DNA from 4 places in the Paenibacillus sp. FSL H7-0942 genome. Region 1 is predicted to be linked to each of the others. Evidence: riboswitches for the same ligand, from Rfam matches in the RefSeq annotation. Region 1 holds a riboswitch; each other region holds the start of a gene.
The links. Region 1 has a riboswitch for thiamine pyrophosphate ahead of MHI48_RS02375 (ABC transporter substrate-binding protein). Riboswitches for the same ligand answer to the same signal wherever they lie in the genome.

Region 1 (5,770 bases):
GACTACGGGATGGAGTCTTGATCATCTCGCGGTTAATCAGTCTGCATGGATGCTTGCGATCTTTGCAGTTGGCCTGCTTGTCATTAGCGTAATCACGTATCAATGGCAGAACAAACATATAGTGAATTCTGCGACTTAACAGTTCTGTGTTGGTCTAGTCCTGAGGATTAGAAATACCTATTATAGAGATTGAGATGTCCACCGCCATGACCTGACGGTGGACATTTTGTTGTAGCGTTATTCTGTGCTAACGAACCTAGCACAGGTTATCCCCCTCCATTTCCGCATGCTTGAAATCTAACGAATCCTAGAGACGTTATTATAGATAATTAGCTTCAATTAAATGTCTCGTTGGAGGTTTTTTGCATAATAACACCGCTGAGATTCGTTAGGTTTTCATTCCCTTAGAAACTGGCCCAATAAGGTGTCCTCGATTCGTTAGCGCTGTAATATGGCGGCAGTGCCCTATCTTTGCCTCTCTCATCACCTTTCATTAAAGGTGAGAATAATATCTATTCATTTGCACAAGATTGCCCAGGAAATACTTATGGTCAACCAAATCACACACTTTTATTAACGACAGGCAATACAGGCCCGTTATCCTTGATGAATTTACCGAATACATATCGGACGAGTGGTCCCAGAACGATCAACTGATATGGAAGCGCAAGGCTGAAGTTACGAGCAATGGTATGGAGATACGTACGGAGTACGGATGACCCACTTAATTGATCAGCGAGATAAGCCGAGATCATTCCATACAAGGACATGATCAGAACCATGCCAATCACCATGAAAAATGACATGACGAGCACACCCAAAATCTTGTTGGACTTGTCAAAGGGCAAGGAGAATGCAATCTTTCTCGCCACAGGACCAACAATGAAAGACTCCACCAGAAACGCAATGACAAAACATAATATGAATTGAAGCAGTATCTCAAGCGGGGACACCTTGCCCAGTAACCCACTGTGCCAAAGATTGAAGAACATCATGACCAAGACCATTCCTATGCACATCATTAATCCGAAAATAATTTGTTCCTTCTTGCTTGTTGGCAATTCTCTCATCCTCTCTGTTTACCTTCGTAATTATAGAGATGAGGAAACCCTCCGCATAAGTGAACATTCTGTGAACAATTATGATTTTTCCAATTTAAAATTGGATTTGACAACCATGTAGTACAGCTCTATGATATCCCTTAAAATGGTAGAAATATTCACTACATAAGGAGGTTTTTGATTGTGAGTTTTCAAAAGCGCATTGACCACGTCGGCATTGCCGTTCGTGATCTGGAGACCACGCTGCGTTTCTACACGGAGATCGTTGGTCTTGAATTGAAAGACCGGGTGACCCATACCAACGGTATCATTCAGCTCGCCTTCCTTGGCTTCAATGGAAGTAATGAGACTGAGATTGAGTTAATTCAAGGATACAGCGACAAGCTGCCTTCCGAAGGTACGGTGCACCATTTTGCCATCCACGTGGATGACCTCGATTCTGAGTACAAACGCATCCAAGCCACCGAAGCCGAATTTATCGATGGAGAGATTATTACATTGCCTAACGGTTACCGCTATTTCTTCATCTATGGACCTGAAAAGGAATGGATTGAGTTCTTCCAGCGCTAAGAATTGGAGCTGATTTCATGAACATTTTAATTACCGGCGCAGCCGGAAAAATTGGACGTGACTTGTCCCAACACTTGTCAGAAGCATTTCACCTGCGACTTACGGATTTGAATATCGACAGACTGCATACGGATCAAGGGACAAGCCATGAGATCATGACACTGGATGTGACAGACCCCGAAGCCTGTCAGCATGCTTGCGAAGGCATGGATGTGGTTGTACATCTGGCGGGAGATCCTTCCCCGCATGCCGGATTTTATGAATCGTTGTTGGACATCAATATCAAAGGCACATTTAATGTATTCCGTGCAGCCAAGGACCAAGGTGTACGAAGAGTCATTCTGGCAAGCAGTGCACAGACGATCGAGGGGTATCCCATTGATGCTCAGGTCTATCCGGACATGCCGACACGCCCACGGAATTTGTACGGGGTTAGCAAATGTTTTGGAGAATCGCTCGCTTCCTATTTTGCGTATACCGAAGGTTTACAAAGTGTAGCAATACGTATAGGTGCATATGATGATTTTCAACCGGACGGACCCGTGCTGGAGGCAAGGGATATGAGCGCGTATATTAGTCCGGCTGACTTGTGTGATTTGATGTTCAAAGCAATTACAACTACCGATCTGGAACCCTTCACCATACTGCATGGGATCTCGAATAATCGGTTTAAACGATTAAATCTGGAAACCACTCAGAAACAGGTAGGTTATGACCCAAAATCCGATGCTTTTGCACTCAGTCAGATTGCCTTATATGATTCCCCACGATAATTATTGAAAATAACACATCCAAACAGGCTGTTATACATATGTATAACGGCCTGTTTATAACTTATACGTGTCCCTATCCAGTTCATGACTGGACAGGTCCTACCCTCTGGCCTATAATTACACCTAGTAATGCCCGTAACTTCATAGTTTCCCAGGGGAGTCGGAATTGGCCGGCTGAGAGTGTATCCCACCAAGATACTAACCCTTAGACCTGATCTGGATCATGCCAGCGTAGGAATCGGAGTATATCGAAATGGCACAGCCCTATGGCTGAACGCCACCTCTCTAACGCCTGCACGCGTCCCGGAATACGGGGCGCTTTTTTTGTTACTATCAGAAAGTATAAGACTGGAAGCATCACCTTCCTGATATTGCAAGAAAAACTGCCGCTAAACGCGGTCTGGCTTCCTTGAATGACATCGATGGACGTTTTACTTGTTCAAAAATAACGTCATCCGGATCTCAACTGGTATAAATCTGTCGATTTATGCAAGATGATTGGATATGAAGCCAAGGAGTACCCCGTGCCAATCGGCCGGACATACCGAAGGAGAGAACCACAGATGAAATGGCGTAAAACGATGGGACTGTTGCTCTTATGCGTGCTTATGGTGACTGTAGCCGCATGTGGTGGCAAAGAAGCTGCCCCAGCTGGGCAGAACGGCAACACAAATACGGAAAGCAGCAACGAAGGTGACACTACCGCCCTGAAAGATATTAAAGTGGTGCTCGACTGGACACCAAATACGAATCATACCGGCCTGTATGCAGCTGTAGACCAAGGTTTTTATAAGGCCGAAGGCTTGAACGTGGAGATTGTACAACCAGGTGCCGGTGGCGCAGATACGATGGTTGCATCGAATGAAGTGCCTTTTGGCGTAAGTTATCAGGAGAGTGTAACTCAAGCCCGCACACAGGGTGTTCCACTCGTCTCCATTGCAGCAGTTATTCAGCATAATACATCCGGGTTCGCTGCTCCGGCAGATCGGAATATCAAGTCACCGAAAGATTTTGAAGGTAAAACCTATGGCGGTTGGGGTTCCCCAGTCGAAGAAGCCGTGATGCAATCCATTATGGAAGGCGACGGAGCCGATGTATCGAAAGTAAAAAACATTAATATGGGTGATGCCGACTTTTTCACCGCAGTAAAACGGGATATTGATTTCGCGTGGATTTTCTACGCTTGGACAGGTATTGAAGCCGAACTGCGTGGTGAGCCCATCGACATGTTATATGTGAAGGATTATTCAGATGCATTGGATTACTACACGCCTGTCCTCGTAACAAACGAGCAGACGATCCAAAACGACCCTGAGTTGGTGAAAGCATTCCTGAAAGCCACCTCCGAAGGGTATCAATACGCAATTGATCATCCCGAAGACGCAGCGAACATTCTGATCAAGGCCGTACCGGACTTGGATAAAGACCTCGTACTGGCAAGCCAGAAATGGCTTAGTCCAAAGTACACAGATGACGCCCCGCGCTGGGGTGAGCAAAAACAGGAAGTGTGGCGGAATTACACCGACTGGATGTTTAGCAAAAAACTGCTTGATGAACAGATCGATGTGAGCAAGGCATATACGAACGAGTTTTTACCCCAATAAAATTTCTCATATAAAACGAACTTAATATTTACACGATGACGGAGAGGACAGAAATAACGTGAAAAAGCGAAGCGGTCGCCTTTATCACCGGATTTTCCCTTTAGAGAAAGGGAATCAAAAAAATCTGGGGATAACAGCGATTGGAAGGTTATTCTGTCATCGAAGTGGCAAGTGTAACAGTCATTAGTTCATTTTATTTATCACGAAAGGAGCCGTGATCTCTCATGGCAAGCACATTACTTAGCATTCAGGTTATTCCGAAAACGCCAAATGGCGAGAACTCTTATCCTTACGTTGATCGCGCCATTGAAGTTATTCAGCAATCCGGCCTGAAATATCAGGTGAACGCGCTCGACACCACAATGGAGGGGGAACTGGAGGAACTGCTGGAAGTTGTACGTAAAATGCACGAGGTACTTGTGGAGGCTGGCAGCCCAAGCATCATCTCCCAGATCAAAATCGCCCATAGCCCTACTGGCTTCAGCATGGATACCCTGACGGAGAAGTATCGCTAATGCCTGCCTATTTCAAAAGTGTATGGCCGCCCATTGTGGCGGTTATTCTCTTTATAGCGATATGGCAGGGAGCCGTCTCCCTCTTCCATATTGAGAAATGGATGCTGCCTGCACCGTCCGACATCGCCCGCGAAGCCGCAACCCAGGCCGAACGACTTGGCATGCATGCTTCCGCAACCATTCAGTTAACGCTGATTGGATTCGCCGCTGGAACAGCGGTTGGATTACTGATTGCGATGGTGCTGCATTTAGTCCCTTTTCTCAAGTCAGCCCTGTATCCTTTACTTATTCTTAGTCAAAATATTCCGACCATCGCGCTCGCGCCGCTCCTGTTAATCTGGTTCGGATTCGGGCTACTGCCCAAGCTGATTACAATCATTCTGGTCTGCTTCTTCCCCGTTGCAGTGGCGGCCATGGACGGCTTGACCCGTACTGACGCGGCGATGATGAACTATATGCGCATGGCTGGTGCAAAGCGTCATCAGATCTTCTGGAAGCTGGAGCTTCCCCATGCGCTGCCATCCGTGTTCTCCGGTGTCAAAATCGCCGCTACCTATAGCGTGATGGGCGCCATCATCGCCGAATGGATTGGTGCAGACAAGGGTATTGGTTATTATATGATGTTGCAAAAGTCGGCTTATCGTACGGACCGCCTATTCGTGGCGATCATGATTATTGTCGCGCTCAGCTTGCTGCTCTTCCTGTTCATTGCCCTGCTGGAGAAGCTGCTCGTGCGCTGGCGGCCACAAAGGCGGTAGTAAAGAAGTAATCTGTATATTAGGAAGTGATGACCATATGAATCGGCAACAGGATGAACAAGTCCAGCCTGGACGAGGAGCAAGTGTAATGGAGCCAACGCACGGTGAAAAGTTTAACTCGGCTACGTCTGATCGACCTGCCAACACGACTCCTGCTCCGGTTCCACCTGCACTGGACGTTGTTAATGTTCATGCATCATTCCGTGAACGGCGTAGCAAGCTACCGGTTCTGAACGGCCTGTCCCTGACTGTGGAGCAAGGCGAGTTTGTTGCTATCGTTGGACCTTCTGGCTGTGGCAAAAGCACCCTGTTCCATATCATCGGTGGTCTGCTGAAGCCACAGGAAGGCCAAGTGCTTATGAACGGTCAGAATGTAACGGGACAGCGTGGCAAGATTAGTTATATGCCGCAACAACCCGCTCTTTTCCCTTGGCGTACCATTGAAGACAATGTACTGCTTGCTGGTGAAGTAGCTTCAAGTGCTCCCCC
Region 2 (5,770 bases), 260 kb from region 1:
TGGCCCTGACGTATGCAGAGCATTTTCCAGAAAAAGTGACGGTTCCGAATCCGTTTCACGCAAGATGCCAGGTTGGCCAAGCGTATCCAATACGCCCAGAAAATACTCCGACTCGCGAATAAAATGCAGAATGAGTACTTTGGCAAGCGGAACAGCTTGCACAGCAGCACTTTGCTCCAGAAGAACATACAGCTGTTTGATGAACTCTCTCGATTGCTGCCGAGCTGCCAACACAAGTTGATCGATACAACGAACCATGTAGGGAGCAGGTGGATGGGTTGCGGGCAATAGTTGTTTTAAAAGCTGATTGGCTACTCGCTCACTGTTTGCAAAGGTAACCTCCCATTCCTCCAGTAGCTTGACGTATGGGGGCTCCAAATCAGGAACCAGGGCACGGATGACGAGTGTATGTTCTTTCTCCTGCTCTTTCCAGAAACGGATTTCCTCCAATGTCCGCAGAGGCAGCAGGTGACCATATCCATACCAGTTCATCTATGTTGAACCTCCTTCAGATGAAATTCATTGCATGCAGACCGTCTGTTCATGCGTCCCAAGAGTATATTCCGTGAGCTTGTTGTCCTATGAGTGCAAAAAAAGAGCCCCTGAGGGCTCTGAAAAAAATTCGATGATTGAAATTTGGTTATTGTCCATTATTCGTGTTCTGCACATCGTCACTGCTTGTTTTCGTTACATGACTGAGGAAAGTTGAGACACGGCGCAGATATTCCTTTGGATGCTCCCGGAAGATCAACTCATGATGCGCATCCTGGACAATCCATACATCGGAGTACGGATTGGTCTGGTTGGCGGCGAGTTGCTCCGCAATTGGATAAGGCGCCTTCTCGTCCTCTGTACCATGGATGAAGAAAATCGGGAACGGATAATCTTCCTTTTTCACTTCCTGGTATGGAATCTGTTGTAATCCGGTACCATTCAGAACAGGGAACAACAGTTTCATGATCTCCAGTGTAGGCTGACGTGGCAGATCGATCTGGTTGTGAATGTTGTGGTACAGCGTATCTGGCTCCAGCAGGAACGCACTGTCCAGAATCATTGCATCCACTTCCTTCGTAATCAGTCCGGTTTGTAACGCTGTACCGGCACCCATCGAGAAGCCCCAGACAACCAGTTCCTGCGCACCACGTTGCTTGGCGAACTGGATCGCACCGAGCAGTTGCTGTGACTCAGCTTTGCCACCTGTGGCTACAGCTTTGTTCACCTGTGAGGCGAAGCCATAATCGAACATGACCACGTTGAACCCAAGTTGATGAGCATAATGTGCCAGGTCATACATGGGTACCCATGTTTCTTCACGATTGGCACCATAGCCGTGACTGAAAATAATCGTTTTGCTTGCAGCATTGTCAGCAGGTATATACCATCCCTGCATCGTGCGGCTGCCATCTGCTGCCGGGAACGTGATGTCTTCATACTTCATGTTCTTGGCTTGCATCGGATTGGAGAAGACAGGCGCTACCGTTGGATTGGATAATACCCATGCGATATAACCATGCAGTGCGATAAAACAAAACAGTAGAAAAAATACAACGGAGAGCAGCAACGCTACGATAATATGTTTGAACCGAATCAGCCTCGGTGATAGGGAAGAGGGCAGATCGGACACTTTTGTTTGCAGCGGGGCTTCGCTCTGGGATGATTGATACATGAATGCCCCTCCTTTGAAGTTCAGTTGAAGATAACAACGACATGAAAAGAGAATTGCGTCGATTTCAGAGCCTGCTTCAGAGCGATATCTTAATGTAATATATCTTTATCGTATGTTCCAATATAGTCAAAGTCAATTGATTGAGGGCATTTGTTACGCAATTGTTATATAGTTCTTAAGATATATGGGTAACATTACCTTAGTGTGTAAATTACAGGGGATTAAGTCTTATAAAAAGGAAAAATTTACACGTTGGCCTATTTTGATTTTGGCTCTTTTTGGTTTACAGATGAGACCGTTTCTCATATAATTTATGTAACCAAGTTTCATGTGATGAAACATGAGGAGGGCATTATGCCATGGAAGATCGCAAGTTAACCGTCCGGGCTGTGGAACGGGCGCTGGATATATTATTATGTTTTACCACACGCAGTGATCTGGGACTCACCGAAATTGCCAGCCAGATTGGCCTGCACAAAAGTACAGTGCACCGTTTGATGGCTACGCTGGAGGATCGAGGGTTCGTGATCCGCGATGCAGCAACAGAGAAGTACCGACTTGGTATCCGAATCTGGGAGCTGTCAGCTCATATGTCCCGCAGTGATGATCCCGCTATTCTGCTGCTGCCTGCGATGGAGCGACTGAGAGATCGATTGGGGGAGACCGTGAGTCTGTACCTGCGTGACGGCAGTGAACGGATTCGGATTCAGGCTGTGCAAAGTGATCAGGCGATCCGCCGAGTCGCTCCAGTCGGTGTTAGACTTCCTCTGTCTGTGGGCGCTTCCAGCAAAGTCCTGATGGCGTTTGCCACGGACGAGGATCGTGAAGAACTGATGAACGGGCCGGAATGGCCGGTGTTTATTGATCCCGCAGTGTATTTGGCGCAGATGGGAGATATCCGGGATAACGGATATGCCACAAGTTACGAGGAACGTGAGCCGGGAGCTGCCGCGGTATCGGTACCGATTATGGATCGCAGAGGCAATATTGCAGCTGCCCTCTCGGTCTCAGGGCCTGTCAGCCGACTCTCACAGGAGACATTGCATGAATACGCACCTGTGTTGAAGGATGCTGCTACGCAAATGGGGCTCATGTTATCCTGATGGTGAGGTAAGGTTTTTCTCCAATTGAGTTGGTGTACTGGAATATAAAGGTTGTTTTTATGTTCCGGTTGCGCTACTCTGTAATGGACGGCCCAGCGGGGCCGGCTTCATTGAATATGAACAGCGGACTTATGTAAGCCGCAACTTATTAACGTTACTGGGGGAGTCCGAATTGTCCGGACTGAGACGGAATCGCATGAGATTCCGGACCCTTTGCACCTGATCTGGATCATACCAGCGTAGGGAAGTAATCGGCGATATGACCACAACCACCACATGATGTGACCCTTGTAGGGCTCCGTTAAGGAGCTGATTGAAGGTGCATTATTGGTGATGGACATAAAAGTCGGTTCCTTCGGGGACCGGCTTTTTTATATACAGGGAACGGGCGATATAGCGCGGATTCTATGGGCTTCTTTTTCACTAACCTGCAAAAGTGGGCTTGGATGAGGAGGGAAGTCTCATAGATCGATGATCTGTGGCAGCCTCCGTTCTGTTGATACTGTACATGAAAAGTGTCTCTCCTGGTCTGATGTAGGATCGCTCTTTCTTCTCTGCATTGCGCATGATTTGGACAGGTACGTAAGCGACCTAATGATGAAACCAACCAAACAAGCGACGAACACTGAGGAGGAGACGAGCGACATGAGTACAGGAAATCAAACGGGACAACAAGCGATGGAACAGGAACATAACGATCAGCAGGTGGAAAAAGAAACAGGGGCGGCCGGACGGGTTCAGCCCTTTCCGGGCAGCCGCAAAGTCTACATTCAGGGCTCACGGCCGGACATTGCTGTACCGGAGCGTGAGATAGCCCTTCATGACACGAATACTCCCCAAGGGGTGGAGCATAACGAACCGCTGCGTGTCTACGATACGAGCGGCCCCATGACCGATCCCGAATTTCATGCGGATATCCGCGCAGGTCTGCCAGCTCTGCGCACTCGTTGGATCACAGAGCGTGGCGATGTTGAAGCTTATCAGGGCCGTATGGTTAAACCGGAGGATAACGGACTGAAGCCCGGAGGGAAGAGAGCCGGCGCTGAAGAGTACCCCGGATTACGTGGCAAACCGCTGCGGGCACAGCCAGAACGCTGCGTGACTCAGATGCACTACGCGAGACAGGGAGTCATTACGGCTGAGATGGAATTCGCCGCCATTCGTGAAGGCGTGGAGCCGGAATTTGTGAGACAGGAGCTGGCGAGTGGACGGGCCATTCTGCCATCCAACATCAATCACCCGGAGAGTGAGCCGATGTTGATCGGTCGTCATTTTCACGTGAAGATCAATGCCAACATAGGTAACTCTGCTGTATCTTCTTCCATTGAGGAAGAGGTGGAGAAGATGACCTGGGCGGTACGATGGGGATCGGATACGGTGATGGATCTGTCCACAGGCAAAAACATTCATACCACCCGGGAATGGATTATCCGCAATTCACCTGTGCCGATTGGTACGGTGCCGCTGTATCAGGCGCTGGAGAAGGTGAATGGCGAAGCGGAAGCGCTGACCTGGGAGTTGTACCGTGACACACTCATTGAGCAGGCAGAGCAGGGCGTGGACTACTTTACGATTCATGCAGGTGTACTGCTGCGTTATATCCCCATGACCGCCAAGCGAATGACAGGTATTGTGTCTAGGGGTGGTTCCATTATGGCAGCATGGTGCCTTGCGCATCATCAGGAGAATTTTTTGTACACCCATTTTGAAGAAATCTGTGAGATTATGAAAAGGTATGATGTGGCATTTTCACTGGGAGATGGGCTTCGTCCAGGTAGTATCTACGATGCCAATGACGAAGCACAGATGGCGGAACTGGCTACGCTTGGGGAACTGACACAGATCGCATGGAAGCATGATGTGCAGGTGATGATCGAAGGCCCGGGTCATGTGCCGATGCATAAGATCAAGGAGAATGTGGACTTGCAGATGGAGATCTGTAAAGAAGCACCGTTCTACACACTTGGGCCGCTAACGACCGACATTGCGCCAGGATATGATCACATCACATCCGCCATTGGGGCAGCCATGATTGGCTGGTTCGGCACGTCCATGCTCTGTTATGTTACGCCAAAAGAACATTTGGGCCTGCCCAACAAGGATGATGTGCGGGAAGGGGTCATCGCCTACAAGATCGCAGCTCATGCCGCCGATCTGGCGAAAGGCCATCCGCGTGCTCAACGCCGCGATGACGCATTGTCCAAGGCACGTTTTGAGTTCCGCTGGCGGGACCAGTTCAACCTGTCACTGGACCCGGAACGGGCATTATCCTACCATGACGAGACGCTGCCAGCAGAAGGGGCCAAGGAAGCTCATTTCTGCTCCATGTGCGGACCAAAGTTCTGTAGCATGCGCATTACGCAGGACATTCGTGCCTTTGCCGCAGACAAAGGGTTGTCCGAGAATGGGGCTGTAGCTGCCGGGATGCAGGAAAAGGCCGAGGAATATCGGACACGCTCCTAGGCGCCGGTACAGCGCAAGCTGGGCAGTCTGAAATAGAGATAAAGCCGTTTCTCTCTGTCATTGCAGAGAAGAACGGCTTTTTTTAGTTTTATGTCATGTATGTATTCTTAACCATACTCAGCCTTTATCAGAATTAGCTTTGTGATTAAGTGTGGTCCATATCTTATACAGAATTCCTGCGATAACGAATAAAAGAGCATCACTGAGTTTTGGTGCTCCTCCGTATAGAAATGCGGAACAGGAAAAACCTACTATAAACAGTAAAACAATATAGAGGAATCGCATATTAGTTCACCTCGTTAATTTGTGGTGTTACTAAGTAAGTGAGTTCATAGTTGCATAGTTTCAGATAGAACTTGTTACTTCACTCCAAATCAGCAGCTACTGTCGAGCCAAGCCCAAATCCTTCTCCAAATACGTTGCAAGCAATGCCAGCGGGCTATGGATCTGAATACCACGATTCGTTGTAACTTGTGCAGCAGCGGGAGCCATAGACAGCTGGGCTGCCACTACCGTTTTACCCGGATGCTGCTCAGCA
Region 3 (5,770 bases), 3.1 Mb from region 1:
GCAAAAAATGGTTTCATCCTTATGAGCTGAACGAACAGTACCAACTCGATCAGCTTTCGGCGAAAAATACGGTGATGATCGGGCAGATGAATCTGTTCCCGGGTGATACGTCACGTAAAGGGATGTTTGATCGGACCCCAGATGAACATATTGGAGGACATAAAGCATGAAGGCGGTAACGTATCAAGGGGTTAAAAATGTCGTGGTCAAAGAGGTGCCGGATGCGAAGATTGTGAAACCGGACGATATGATCGTAAAGATCACCAGTACCGCGATTTGCGGTTCTGACCTTCATCTTATTCACGGGATGATCCCTAACCTTCAGGAAAACTATGTCATCGGACATGAGCCGATGGGGATCGTAGAAGAAGTGGGCCCTGGCGTGACCAAGGTAAAAAAAGGCGACCGCGTAATCATCCCGTTTAACATCGCATGCGGAGAATGCTTTTTTTGCAAAAATCAGCTGGAAAGCCAATGTGACAATTCCAACGAACACGGGGATATGGGCGCATATTTCGGCTACTCCGGAACGACCGGCGGATATCCCGGCGGGCAAGCGGAGTATTTACGGGTCCCATTTGCTAATTTTACCCACTTTAAGATCCCTGAAAACTGCGAACAACCGGACGAAAAGCTAAGCTTGATCGCCGATGCCATGACGACGGCATTCTGGAGCGTAGATAACGCCGGCGTTAAAAATGGAGATACGGTCATTGTGCTCGGCTGCGGCCCGGTCGGACTCCTAGCCCAGAAGTTCTGCTGGCTGAAAGGAGCTAAGCGGGTCATAGCCGTCGACTATGTCGATTACCGCTTAAAGCATGCGAAGCGAACAAACAATGTGGAAATAGTAAACTTCGAACAGGATAAGAATATTGGGAACACTCTCAAGGAAATGACCAAAGGCGGCGCCGATGTTGTCATTGATGCGGTAGGAATGGACGGCAAGATGAGCGATCTTGAATTTCTAGCCAGCGGTATGAAACTGCAAGGCGGCACCATGAGCGCATTTATCATTGCATCTCAGGCTGTTCGCAAAGGTGGCACCATTCAAGTCACTGGGGTATACGGCGGACGTTATAACGGATTCCCGCTCGGTGATATCATGCAGCGAAACGTGAATATCCGTTCCGGACAAGCTCCGGTCATTCACTACATGCCATACATGTACGAGTTGGTTACGTCTGGCAAAGTGGACCCTGGCGACATTGTTACGCACGTCATTCCGCTCAGCGAGGCCAAACGGGGCTATGAAGTGTTCGATACAAAAACGGACGATTGCATTAAAGTCATCTTAAAGCCTTAAATATGAATAGATACATGGGAGGACAATCTGAATGGATTCCACATACGCTTTGCATGAGATGCTCGAGGTACATGAAATAGCTGCGTTCAAGACGGTTTGTATGACTAAATCCAAGACCATGCAAGCTCTGGTAACCGACCCGGAGCTCAAGCAAATTTTGCAACAAGATGCGATCTTATCACAACAGCAGCTTCAGGAGCTCGGTGGAGTGCTGTCTAAAGCGACTGTATAGGAGATAAAAAAATGAACCCAATATTAGAACACATGACTGGTCTTAATACGCTGACCGATGACGTGATCGCAATGGATTTTTTGATGAACGCCAAGAGCGGTGTCAGAAACTACGCCATGGCTGTGACCGAATGTGCCACCCCCGAAATCAAACAAATTTTGATGAAACAGCTCGATGAAGCCATAGATTCTCATGAAAAGATATCAAATTACATGGTGCAGCATGGTTTATACCACCCTTACCATATTGCAGAGCAAATTCAGCTCGATCTGAAAAACATTCAGACTGCTATGAACATTCCGTCCTGACACCCTTTTTGATTTTAGCCAGAGACTTCAGAGAACAAAATGTCCCTGTGTCAAGAATTTCAACAATGAAAAAAGGCGGATACTATCCGCCCTTTTTTTGGCATCGTCACGAAACACGCTTATTGCAAGCGTTCCTTTACGTATTCTACTTATTTCTATCCTGAGACTGTTTATGGCCGCTGCTCTCTACTTTAATTGACTACAGTGAACTTAAGGCTCCAGCTTCCATGACATTTCCCAAAAATCAAGCTCAAAGCGACTGCACATCACGAAAATATCCTCCATCCGTTGGTACGTTCCCTCGCTACAGCCTTCTAATAGCTTATCAGTTAACGTCACTAGGGATTGATTGTTGCTGTTGTATTCAGAGGAAGCATATCCTGTGATCCACTCTCCGTAAAAAGGATGCTCAGCTGCACCTGGCTTTTGGGCAAGGACTTGACCAATCTCTGCATAGCTCCATGAGCAGGCCAGAATGGATACAAGTACTTCTGCTATGCCACCCGCATGGGAAACAGAGAGCATATAGTTAGTATAGGCTGCATTTTTCAGGGCAGGTTTTACCTGGAAAACATGATCCTCTGTAATTCCTAATCGCTCCATATAAGAACGATGAATTTTCATTTCACCATTCAGGATGTTATCTACGTTTTCACTAAAAAACTGCATCAATTTGGGGTCGTGCGACTTGACAATACCTAGTGCAAATACGCGGGCATAATCGAACAGGTACAAGTAGTCTTGCAGCAAATAATAACGAAATTGTTCAACCGTTAAGGAACCATCTCCGATTCCTTTAACAAAGGGATGCTCAAGACATTCCTTCCACACAGGCTGTGCTGCCTGATATAGTCTCTCTGAAATAGTCAACATGTGTTCCTCCAATTCATAATGTACGTATTTAAAAACAAAAAAACGAAACATCCTATGGATGTTTCGCAGACAAATACACTAAAACAAGGGGGTTCGCATGAGCTACCCAAGTACAGTGTTTCATCGTTGCATCCCTACGTTGGCATTATCCAAATCAGGTAAGGTCGGTTTAACACCCTCTCAGCCGGTTAAGGCTCCCTCGCAAACGGTTGTATGTAGTTGATTACTTTCCTATTCCCATAAAAGATAAAATAACATCCATTTAGTATATCAAGGGCTGTTAAATATAGTCAAGGAAGATTGTATCGCCCCTCATCACCTTTGGTGACGTATGTAAACGATGAAAACCATCACAACAATGGTTGAGTTTCAGCCACTGTTATGATGGTTTCTATTCTTGCAACTACTGCCGATGGTTTAATGCCCGAGTTTGTTCTTTCCGACAAAAGTGAGTATTCCGTACTGGGAAGTATTTCTCCAGCTCTCATTGGTCGTATCATTCCACTTGGCTACGCTCTGCTTACCTCCGCCCTGGTTGTCGTTAATTTGGAGCTCGAAACCGAGAACATTTCCTGCTTTGGGCGTCAATGATTGTAAATGAATTCTGGCTTCTACGAGATATCCTTTATTTGTTTTCTTCACAGCACTTACAAGGCGTCCAGGTGAGGCACCCCCTGCAAAGGTTCCCACATTGTCTGCACTGATTCTGAACTGGGCATCATCATATTGAAAATACGGTGTGCGCTGGTGATTCTCGTCCAGGAAAATCTCAACCGAATCCTGATCCCATGGGTTGATACTATCTGTAATGATGTTTGGATCAGTGACGTCGATCAGCAGGTATAGATACTCACCTGACCACATTGCGCGAGCCACTGCCTCTGCACCTTCGCTCTGGTTCAACCGTTTTACTTCAAATGGTGCAGCCTTATTCCATGATGTGTCTTTCTTCCCATCAATCTGAACAATCCCTTGCACAGCTTGTGCAGATTTGGGCATAGGGGCGAGTTGAATCACGCCGTATTTGCTTGTATCCTGTTCCTGAGATTGTGTTCTATCATTCCAGTACAGTGGATTATAAGGTTGTGTCCCACTTGAACCGCCATCAGTCACACGGATATCCAATCCGGCTTCATATTCTGATCCGACTTGGATACCACCCCACGGAATGGACAATTCAACCTGATATCCGGCTTTTGTCTCGCGTACACGATATGAACGCTGCTCCACACCCTCAGCTTTGCCCGACCGCTTAATGATTACGTGTCGGTCATCTGCTTCATATGAAGTGGTCTTGCCATTATTGAGATCAACAAAGATATCTACTCTGTCATTCACATCTGCCTTTGCATCCTGTACATCCACGAGGATATACAGGTTACTATGATCCCATAAAGTGCGGAAACTGGCTGATCCCGAAGAGTCACCCTTCAGTGGAGTAGACACCGCTTTGTTCCAGAGCGGATCTTGTGTCTGTTTTTTGATATCCGGTTTACCCGAAAGTGAGACGGCTCTCTGCGTCAACACAGGCAAACTGGATTCATCCACGAGTCCCCAGTATGCCTTTTTGGCCTTCAGGGCTGAATCAAACAGCATAGCCTGGTTGTTGTAAGACTTCTCATCTTGGAGTCCCCATAAGGTAACTGAAGAAATGTGGTCTTTGTGTTTTTTGTACAAATCCAACAGTTCCTTATATCGATACGCCTGCTTTACTGCAACTTCATCGGACATCTCTTCACCAAATGGAATTCCGCTATCCACATCCAGTTCCGTGATCTGAATATCCAATCCAAGTTCGGCGAACATGCTGATCGTTTTTTCAATTTCCTTGATGGGCGGGGATTCCAGGTTATAGTGGGATTGCAAACCCACACCATCGATGAGCCCTTTCTCTTTCAGTCGTTTGACCAACTGATACATATGCTCTCTTTTCTCAGAGATTTCCGTGAAGTATTCGTTGTAATATAATTTGGCATTCGGATCGGCTGCACGAGCGAATTCATAGGTTTTCTCAATATAATCCGGACCAATTAGTTCATAAAAGGGACTTTTACGTAAACCGTTGGCATCACCATTGCTATCCGCAATCGCCTCGTTTACCACATCCCAGGCATAGATCTTACCTTTGTATCGGGTCATGACGGTTTCAACGTAATCCTGAATCCGGGCAAGTAGTAATTCTCGACTCGCAGGGTTACCCTGAGGATCCTTGAACATCCACTCTGCTGCATCAATATGCCACAACAACGCATGTGCGCGTACGCCCATACCATGCTCCTCGGCGAACTGAACATATTGATCGGCTGCCTCGAACTCATAAACACCTTCGGAAGGAGACATGTACTTCGGTTTCATCTCGTAGGTTGCGGTCAAGCTGTTAAAGTGCTTTGTGAGCAGTTGTCCATATGCGCCTTCCAACTGCCAGCGATACACCGCTGCACCAATGGGGAAATCATCTTGATACAGGTCTTTCAGAGACAGAATCCCTTCTTCAATCTCCAGTTGCTCGGCCAGAGTAAATGATACATCATCCACATAGAACGATAACGTATCTACGCTATCTTCAGAGATGTAGGGTGTTTCGATGAACAAATTCAATTCAGTGGGATCATCGCTATACTGAAATTTTCCGGTGATTTTGTGCCATGTATTCCATTCTGCTTTGGCAATTTTCACGCTACCGATTGGGTTCCAGCTTTCGGCAGTTGTTTTTTTATATGTGGTGAGCTGTAATGTTTGATCCGTGGTGGGCTCCTGAGTAAGTCTTACATATGCCGCAATTTCGTACTCTTGGTTACGCTTAAGCAGATCCTTCATGGATAACATCGGTCCATGATAGGAACGCTCACGGTTGGCGACCAGCATACTGGACTGACCTTCGTGTGCTTCCTGCTGTGTCACTGTCAGCCTTTCGTTACCTGTACGTGGAGTCCACCCCTGAAGTGTACCGTCTTCAAAGTTTGTACTCAAATGACCTCCCTCCACTTCCGTAACTGCTTTGGCTGCATGTGAGACATTCGTAAATGGAAGCATGGCGAGTACGAGCACAAGAAC
Region 4 (5,770 bases), 540 kb from region 1:
CAACGTTGGTACTTTGGAATAACGGGTATTCGTAATTTTCCCCTGTGATGTGCTGCTGTCTGTACGCATAATCGAATCTTTTACATTGGAAATGTTGGAGTTATCCAGCGTCATGTTAACTGCGAAGGAAGTTCCACCATTTTGGCGAACCAGTTTGCCAATATCATCTGCACGGAAATTTTTGATGTTAATTGTTCCAGCTGCATTCATCTGGAACACTTTATCATAAGCCTTATACGCTGCCCCACCGGTAATGTTAACCGTTCCCGCAGACTTCAATGTCAGTGCATCCTCGCCCACGTCCTGCCAGACCACATTCGATATATTACAGTTGCCATAACAGTGAACACCATCAGCAGCTGGTGATCCAATGTTTACGTTTTTGAGCGTGGCCCCTGCCTCCAGACGGAAGACTGGCTTCTGATTTTCTGCTTGAGATCCGTCGCCCAGTGTGGAAGGATTGGCTACAAATGTTTTACCTTGGCCGTCATAGGTCGTGCCCTTTGGTACCACAATGGTTGAATTTACAACCGTAGGCGCAGCCGCAACCGGAACTGCACCAAATATAGAAGCAACCAAACCAGCGGACAGTAACAACGTCAACATTTTTTTCATAACTTTATTCCTCCCTTATTCTCTCGTTTTTTGGTAGTGTACAGTCTGGGCTTGTACTGGAAGTTCGCCAGAGGTGCACCTCTGTCCGAACCACAACCTAATCCTACCAAATAAGGAAGGTAACTAGAATAATCATTAGATCAGATATATCATGACATCGTACAATCCCTGTCATATCGGCATTTTTTGCATGCTAGGTCTCTCAAGCAATATGCTCATATCAACCTCTGGTATGCTCATTTGTAACGTTGGTACCCCTCACTTAATCCCCAATAACAAAGAAAGACCACTACATTTGTCTCCAAATGTGTGATCTTGAATGTCTTCTGGCTTGCTGTTATAAAATATCAGGCTCCGAATCTCTTACGATAACCGCACTTTCGACACAACTCTTCCACAGCTTCCCGCTTGGAGAAGCCATATACCAGATTGTTCGCTCGCTCACCCTCAATAATCTCCGAGAATGACTTCTCGTGCACATTACCCAGGTTAATCACACCCTCGCCATCGAGACAGCATGGAACCACCGTTCCATCTACAAGCACAGCTGCCTGACCGCGAAGTGCATGGCAAAATCCTTTACCGTCATCTTCAGGTGCATCCAGACTTGGCCACTGGAACTCATGGTCCTGATTCAGGTATACATTCGGGGCAATTTTGACCCCGCTACCTGGAACTACTTTTTCCTCAATGCGGAAATCCAGATTGAACTCACGTTCCAATACTTCAAGGGTCTCCCGATTTCGATTCATCTGAGCATTTGTGAAGTTATCCTGTGTCAGATTCCACAACCGAAATGAGATGATGACATTGTGCTTAACGGCCTCGTGTACAAAGGACAAAATATGACGCAGGTATCCGTCACGGTCTGTTGAACCTTCATGCCCATCGAAACTGTGCAGGGAGAAATTCATCTGCCGCAGCGCTGGTTTGCCAAGCAATTTATGCTGAGTCTTGGGCAGCAGTGTACCATTCGTTGTAATGTTCACCTTGAGTCCCTTCTCATGTGCGGAATCGAGCAACAGATCTATTTTGGGATGCAACAAGGGTTCGCCTTTGACATGTAGATAAATATGATTGGTGTGTGGTTTAACTTGATCCAGTATATTGTTGAAGACTTCAGGGTCAATGAATCCTTTGGCACGCTGTGTCTGCGGACAGAAGCTGCATGCCAGATTGCAGATACTCGTGATCTCAATATATACTTTTTTGAACGTTTTCAACTCGGGTCCCCATTCTGCTTCGGAGGGAGAACAATCCCGCCTGCATTTGTGATCCGGCCAATATGCGCCACCACTATTATATCGGGTTAGGGAGCCTAGGTAAATTGTTCAGTTGTTCGGGTCTGACTCCAAGTTCATCTCAACAATTCCATCATGCTGCCTCTTTACAGTTCATGTTCAAGTGATATATGCTGAACACACAACTGCATATCTTGAACTTTTGCACTAGGGGAGCCTTGCGGCTGAGACGAATATGACTATTCGGACCCTTTGAACCTGATCTGGATCATACCAGCGGAGGGAAGTGGAGCGGCCTTTTAGTAAGCGGAATTTTTCATGTATGTGAAGATAAATTGCGGATTTAACTTACAGACCCACTCATTTCTCCGGAAATGGGTGGGTCTTTTTTGTTCCTTTTGCAGAGTATAGGATGCCGTTGTTATTGCAGTAGTCTGACATCAAGGGGGTGAGGATCAGATGGATAACCATGTAACCATTCACAACGTAAGCTTTGCTTTTCCCGAAAAAAAAGAGTCCCCTGTGCTCGTCAATGTGTCACTTCAGGTTCAACAAGGAGAATTTGTCTCGCTCATCGGCTCCAGCGGATCAGGTAAAAGCACACTCTTCAAGCTGCTCGCAGGCTTGCATGAGCCAACCGTTGGCACCATCGATATAGCTGATGTCCCGCAAGGACAACGGCTCGGACGAGTCGCCTATATGCCGCAGAAAGATCTGCTGTTATCCTGGCGTACCGTCATGGAGAACTGCATGCTACCTGCCGAGCTTGCACCAGGCCGACAGGACAAGGACAAACTACGAGCCGATATCATCGCAGGATTGGCAAGGTTCGGCTTGTCCGGTTATGAGCAGGCCTATCCAGATGAGTTATCCGGCGGCATGCGGCAGCGGGTGGCATTGCTGCGTACCTTGCTTACAGGCGGGCAGCTCATGTTGCTGGATGAACCCTTCGGTGCACTCGACGCCTTAACCAAACGAGAAATGCATCGCTGGTTGCTGGAGCTGTGGGAGGACTTTGGACAAACCGTGCTGTTCATTACCCATGACATCGAGGAAGCCCTGCTGTTAAGTGACCGTATCATTCTGTTAACTCCAGGGGGGCAAGGTCAGCAGTTGCGGGAGATGACGGTTCCTTTACCACGCCCAAGGCATTCGGACATGATCTACAAACCGGCTCTCGTGCAGATGAGGCAACAACTGGAGGAACAATTACATGCAAAATGATAGAGCTGAGGTTAGCGTTTGGACGTGGTGTTCAAAGTGGCTCTCGAAATGGTTTTCCCAATATGGTTTGTTTATTCTGCTCATGTTCTTTTTACTGGCGATCTGGGAAGTGATTGTGCGTATGGGATGGGTGCCCTCCTTCATCATTCCTGCACCCACGGCCATCACAGGCTCACTGGTTGAGCATCGTCGTCTGCTGTTGACCATCCATCTGCCTGCTACCTTTATGGAGGTTATTGTTGGTTTTGGCTTGTCCATAGTGACTGGAATTACGCTGGCAACAGGCATGCATATGAACGGATCGATTGAAAAGGCCCTATATCCCTTCATTGTAATTAGTCAGACCATCCCGCTGATCGCCTTGTCCCCCGTATTTATCTTGTGGTTTGGTTACACGTTGTGGAGCAAAGTCGCAGTGGTATTTTTAATCGCATTCTTCCCCATTGTGGTCAGTACCTACGATGGACTCCGCCAAGGCGATCCAGAGCAGCGTGAACTGCTGCTCACCATGGGCGCCAGCAAGTGGGATATTTTTCGCAAACTCCAGGTTCCCCTGGCACTTCCCTCTTTTTTCTCGGGGCTAAAGATGTCTGTGGTGTACTGCGTGGTTGGGGCAACGATTGGCGAATGGCTCGGTGGTAGCAAAGGTCTAGGGTACTTCAGCCGTCGTATGTCCAGCAACATGAACACGGATGCGATGTTTGCCGCCATTTTGCTGTTATCCCTGCTTGGGATCGTTTTGTTTGTACTGATTACCTGGCTGGAGAACCGGTTTAGCATACGGCGTCATCGTCATGGAGGCAAAAGAAAGGTTGGATAATACTTAGACAGAAATTAGATGTAAATACAGGAGTTACGATCTTCAGAACATACCTTATGCACAATTTCAGCAGCATCTTCAATCAGTTCATTGTCACATTGTCATTAACATGCTGTTGTCCATTTTCTACAAATCAAAACGATGAAATGAGGAACTTCATTTATGAATAACAAAGGTATATACTCCCTGCTTCCCATCATGCTCATTAGCCTTTTGCTGTTCGTTAGCGGATGCAGCACCACGAATACCAGCAAAAATACGCCAACAACAGACTCTAAGACCAACGCACAACAAACAGACAAGTCTGCAACCGAACCAGCATCAGACGCCAAAGATAAACTGTCCATCATGCTCGACTGGTACCCGAATGCAGTACACTCCTTCATCTATGTGGCTCAGGAAAAAGGATACTTTGCAGACCAAGGTCTGGATGTCGAAATTCAGATGCCTGCGGATACCAATGATTCGCTCAAACTTGTTGCTGCCGGAAAAATTGATCTGGCCCTAAGCTACCAGCCCCAAGTCTTGCTCGCGCGTGGCGAGAACATTCCTGTACGTTCCATTGCTGCTGTTGTTCGGCACCCGCTTGTGCATCTGTTGACCGAAGCAAATGGCAACGTGAATTCACCCAAAGATCTTGAAGGAAAAACTGTCGGTTATTCTTCGATTCCGCTGTATGAAGCGATGGTTCGTACGATGATCAGCCACGATGGTGGCAATCCCGACAACATGAATCTGGTTGACGTTGGGTTCGATCTGATTCCTTCGCTGGCTTCCGGACAGGCGGATGCAATTATGGGTGGTTTTATTAACCATGAACAATTGATTTTGGAGAAAGAAGGACATGCCATGAAATCAATTAACCCCACCGATTATGGCGTGCCTGATTATTATGAATTGGTCCTGACTGCGAGTGAAGCTGGCATTGAAGCAAAAAAAGACCAACTTACCCGGTTCGTCAAAGCGGTCCAGGAAGGACAGAAATATGTAACGGAGCATCCAGAAGAAGCCTTGAATATTCTGCTCGCTCATGAGAATGAAACGTCTCCGCTTGACCCGGAGATCGAAACCAAAAGCCTGGAAATTCTGCTACCACTCATGAATGAAGAAGGCCAACCATTTGGTCGGCAGGAAATGGAATCGTGGGAAAATGTACGTGCATGGCTCGTTGAACAGGATTTGATTCCTGAATCGGTGAAAGCCGAGGATGCTTTTATTACTCTGCAAGGAGAGTAAATAAAGGAGAGCAACGTGAATGAAGGAAAAGTGATTGAACATAAAGGGAATGAAAGCAATGTGATTAAAAGCAAAGTTAGCAAAACGTAGGATCGAATGCATGAAGTTTTGCGAAATGGAATTGGCCTGAAGCAAGCATCGGAGGATCAGAATTTATAACAATCCTAAGTGGCTTGATGTGCAATTGGGTAGATTGATATGCGTTTGACTGGCTTGATGTGCATCTGGGCAGATTGATATGCGTTTAGGTGGCTTGTTGATATGTATTTGGTAATGTAATTAGCGCTTATCTTCAAGCCTACTGGGAGCTGAAACGCTCCTTAATTTGATCGAAACAGAGCATGCTACGACCGCTAACGAATCTGAGGCGTCCTATTCAGGGATTTGGAGCGGTTGCAGAAATCTAAAGAACCTGAAACATGTTATATCAGAATAAATAGCTGTTTGCAGCGTTTTGGTCAGGAGATTCTGGGAATAACGTGTCTGATGTTCCTTACATTTCAAAAGGAGGACCTGACAGCCAAATAAGACGTCCTGTGTTCTTTAGAAACATCGTCTGAACAGTCGTGCCCCGATCGATCGTGCCCAAATCAGTTGGGTATCGACCAGCCTGGACTTCAAGACACTGGTTGGA

Region 2: it holds a riboswitch for thiamine pyrophosphate, as region 1 does, so the genes downstream of both, thiC (phosphomethylpyrimidine synthase ThiC) here and MHI48_RS02375 (ABC transporter substrate-binding protein) in region 1, are expected to answer to the same signal.
Region 3: it holds a riboswitch for thiamine pyrophosphate, as region 1 does, so the genes downstream of both, tenA (thiaminase II) here and MHI48_RS02375 (ABC transporter substrate-binding protein) in region 1, are expected to answer to the same signal.
Region 4: it holds a riboswitch for thiamine pyrophosphate, as region 1 does, so the genes downstream of both, MHI48_RS04730 (ABC transporter ATP-binding protein) here and MHI48_RS02375 (ABC transporter substrate-binding protein) in region 1, are expected to answer to the same signal.

What each region holds. Positions count from the first base shown of each region.
Region 1 is NZ_CP150279.1:498,530-504,299, reverse strand. It holds gene MHI48_RS02395 (sugar MFS transporter) at 1-139, shown strand, start outside; gene MHI48_RS02390 (hypothetical protein) at 561-1,070, opposite strand; gene MHI48_RS02385 (VOC family protein) at 1,245-1,631, shown strand; gene MHI48_RS02380 (NAD-dependent epimerase/dehydratase family protein) at 1,649-2,404, shown strand; TPP riboswitch at 2,548-2,660, shown strand; gene MHI48_RS02375 (ABC transporter substrate-binding protein) at 2,968-4,008, shown strand; gene MHI48_RS02370 (thiamine-binding protein) at 4,233-4,523, shown strand; gene MHI48_RS02365 (ABC transporter permease) at 4,523-5,281, shown strand; gene MHI48_RS02360 (ABC transporter ATP-binding protein) at 5,319-5,770, shown strand, end outside.
Region 2 is NZ_CP150279.1:760,840-766,609, forward strand. It holds gene MHI48_RS03540 (Fe-Mn family superoxide dismutase) at 1-492, opposite strand, end outside; gene MHI48_RS03545 (alpha/beta hydrolase) at 641-1,666, opposite strand; gene MHI48_RS03550 (IclR family transcriptional regulator) at 2,026-2,769, shown strand; TPP riboswitch at 2,919-3,032, shown strand; gene thiC (phosphomethylpyrimidine synthase ThiC) at 3,448-5,232, shown strand; gene MHI48_RS03560 (hypothetical protein) at 5,614-5,770, opposite strand, start outside.
Region 3 is NZ_CP150279.1:3,632,641-3,638,410, reverse strand. It holds gene MHI48_RS16150 (spore coat protein) at 1-170, shown strand, start outside; gene MHI48_RS16145 (zinc-dependent alcohol dehydrogenase) at 167-1,303, shown strand; gene MHI48_RS16140 (hypothetical protein) at 1,335-1,535, shown strand; gene MHI48_RS16135 (spore coat protein) at 1,547-1,843, shown strand; gene tenA (thiaminase II) at 2,054-2,716, opposite strand; TPP riboswitch at 2,830-2,927, opposite strand; gene MHI48_RS16125 (endo-1,4-beta-xylanase) at 3,134-5,770, opposite strand, start outside.
Region 4 is NZ_CP150279.1:1,040,556-1,046,325, reverse strand. It holds gene MHI48_RS04740 (pectate lyase) at 1-615, opposite strand, end outside; gene MHI48_RS04735 (radical SAM/SPASM domain-containing protein) at 963-1,838, opposite strand; TPP riboswitch at 2,056-2,158, shown strand; gene MHI48_RS04730 (ABC transporter ATP-binding protein) at 2,316-3,080, shown strand; gene MHI48_RS04725 (ABC transporter permease) at 3,070-3,900, shown strand; gene MHI48_RS04720 (ABC transporter substrate-binding protein) at 4,063-5,136, shown strand; gene MHI48_RS04715 (hypothetical protein) at 5,630-5,770, opposite strand, start outside.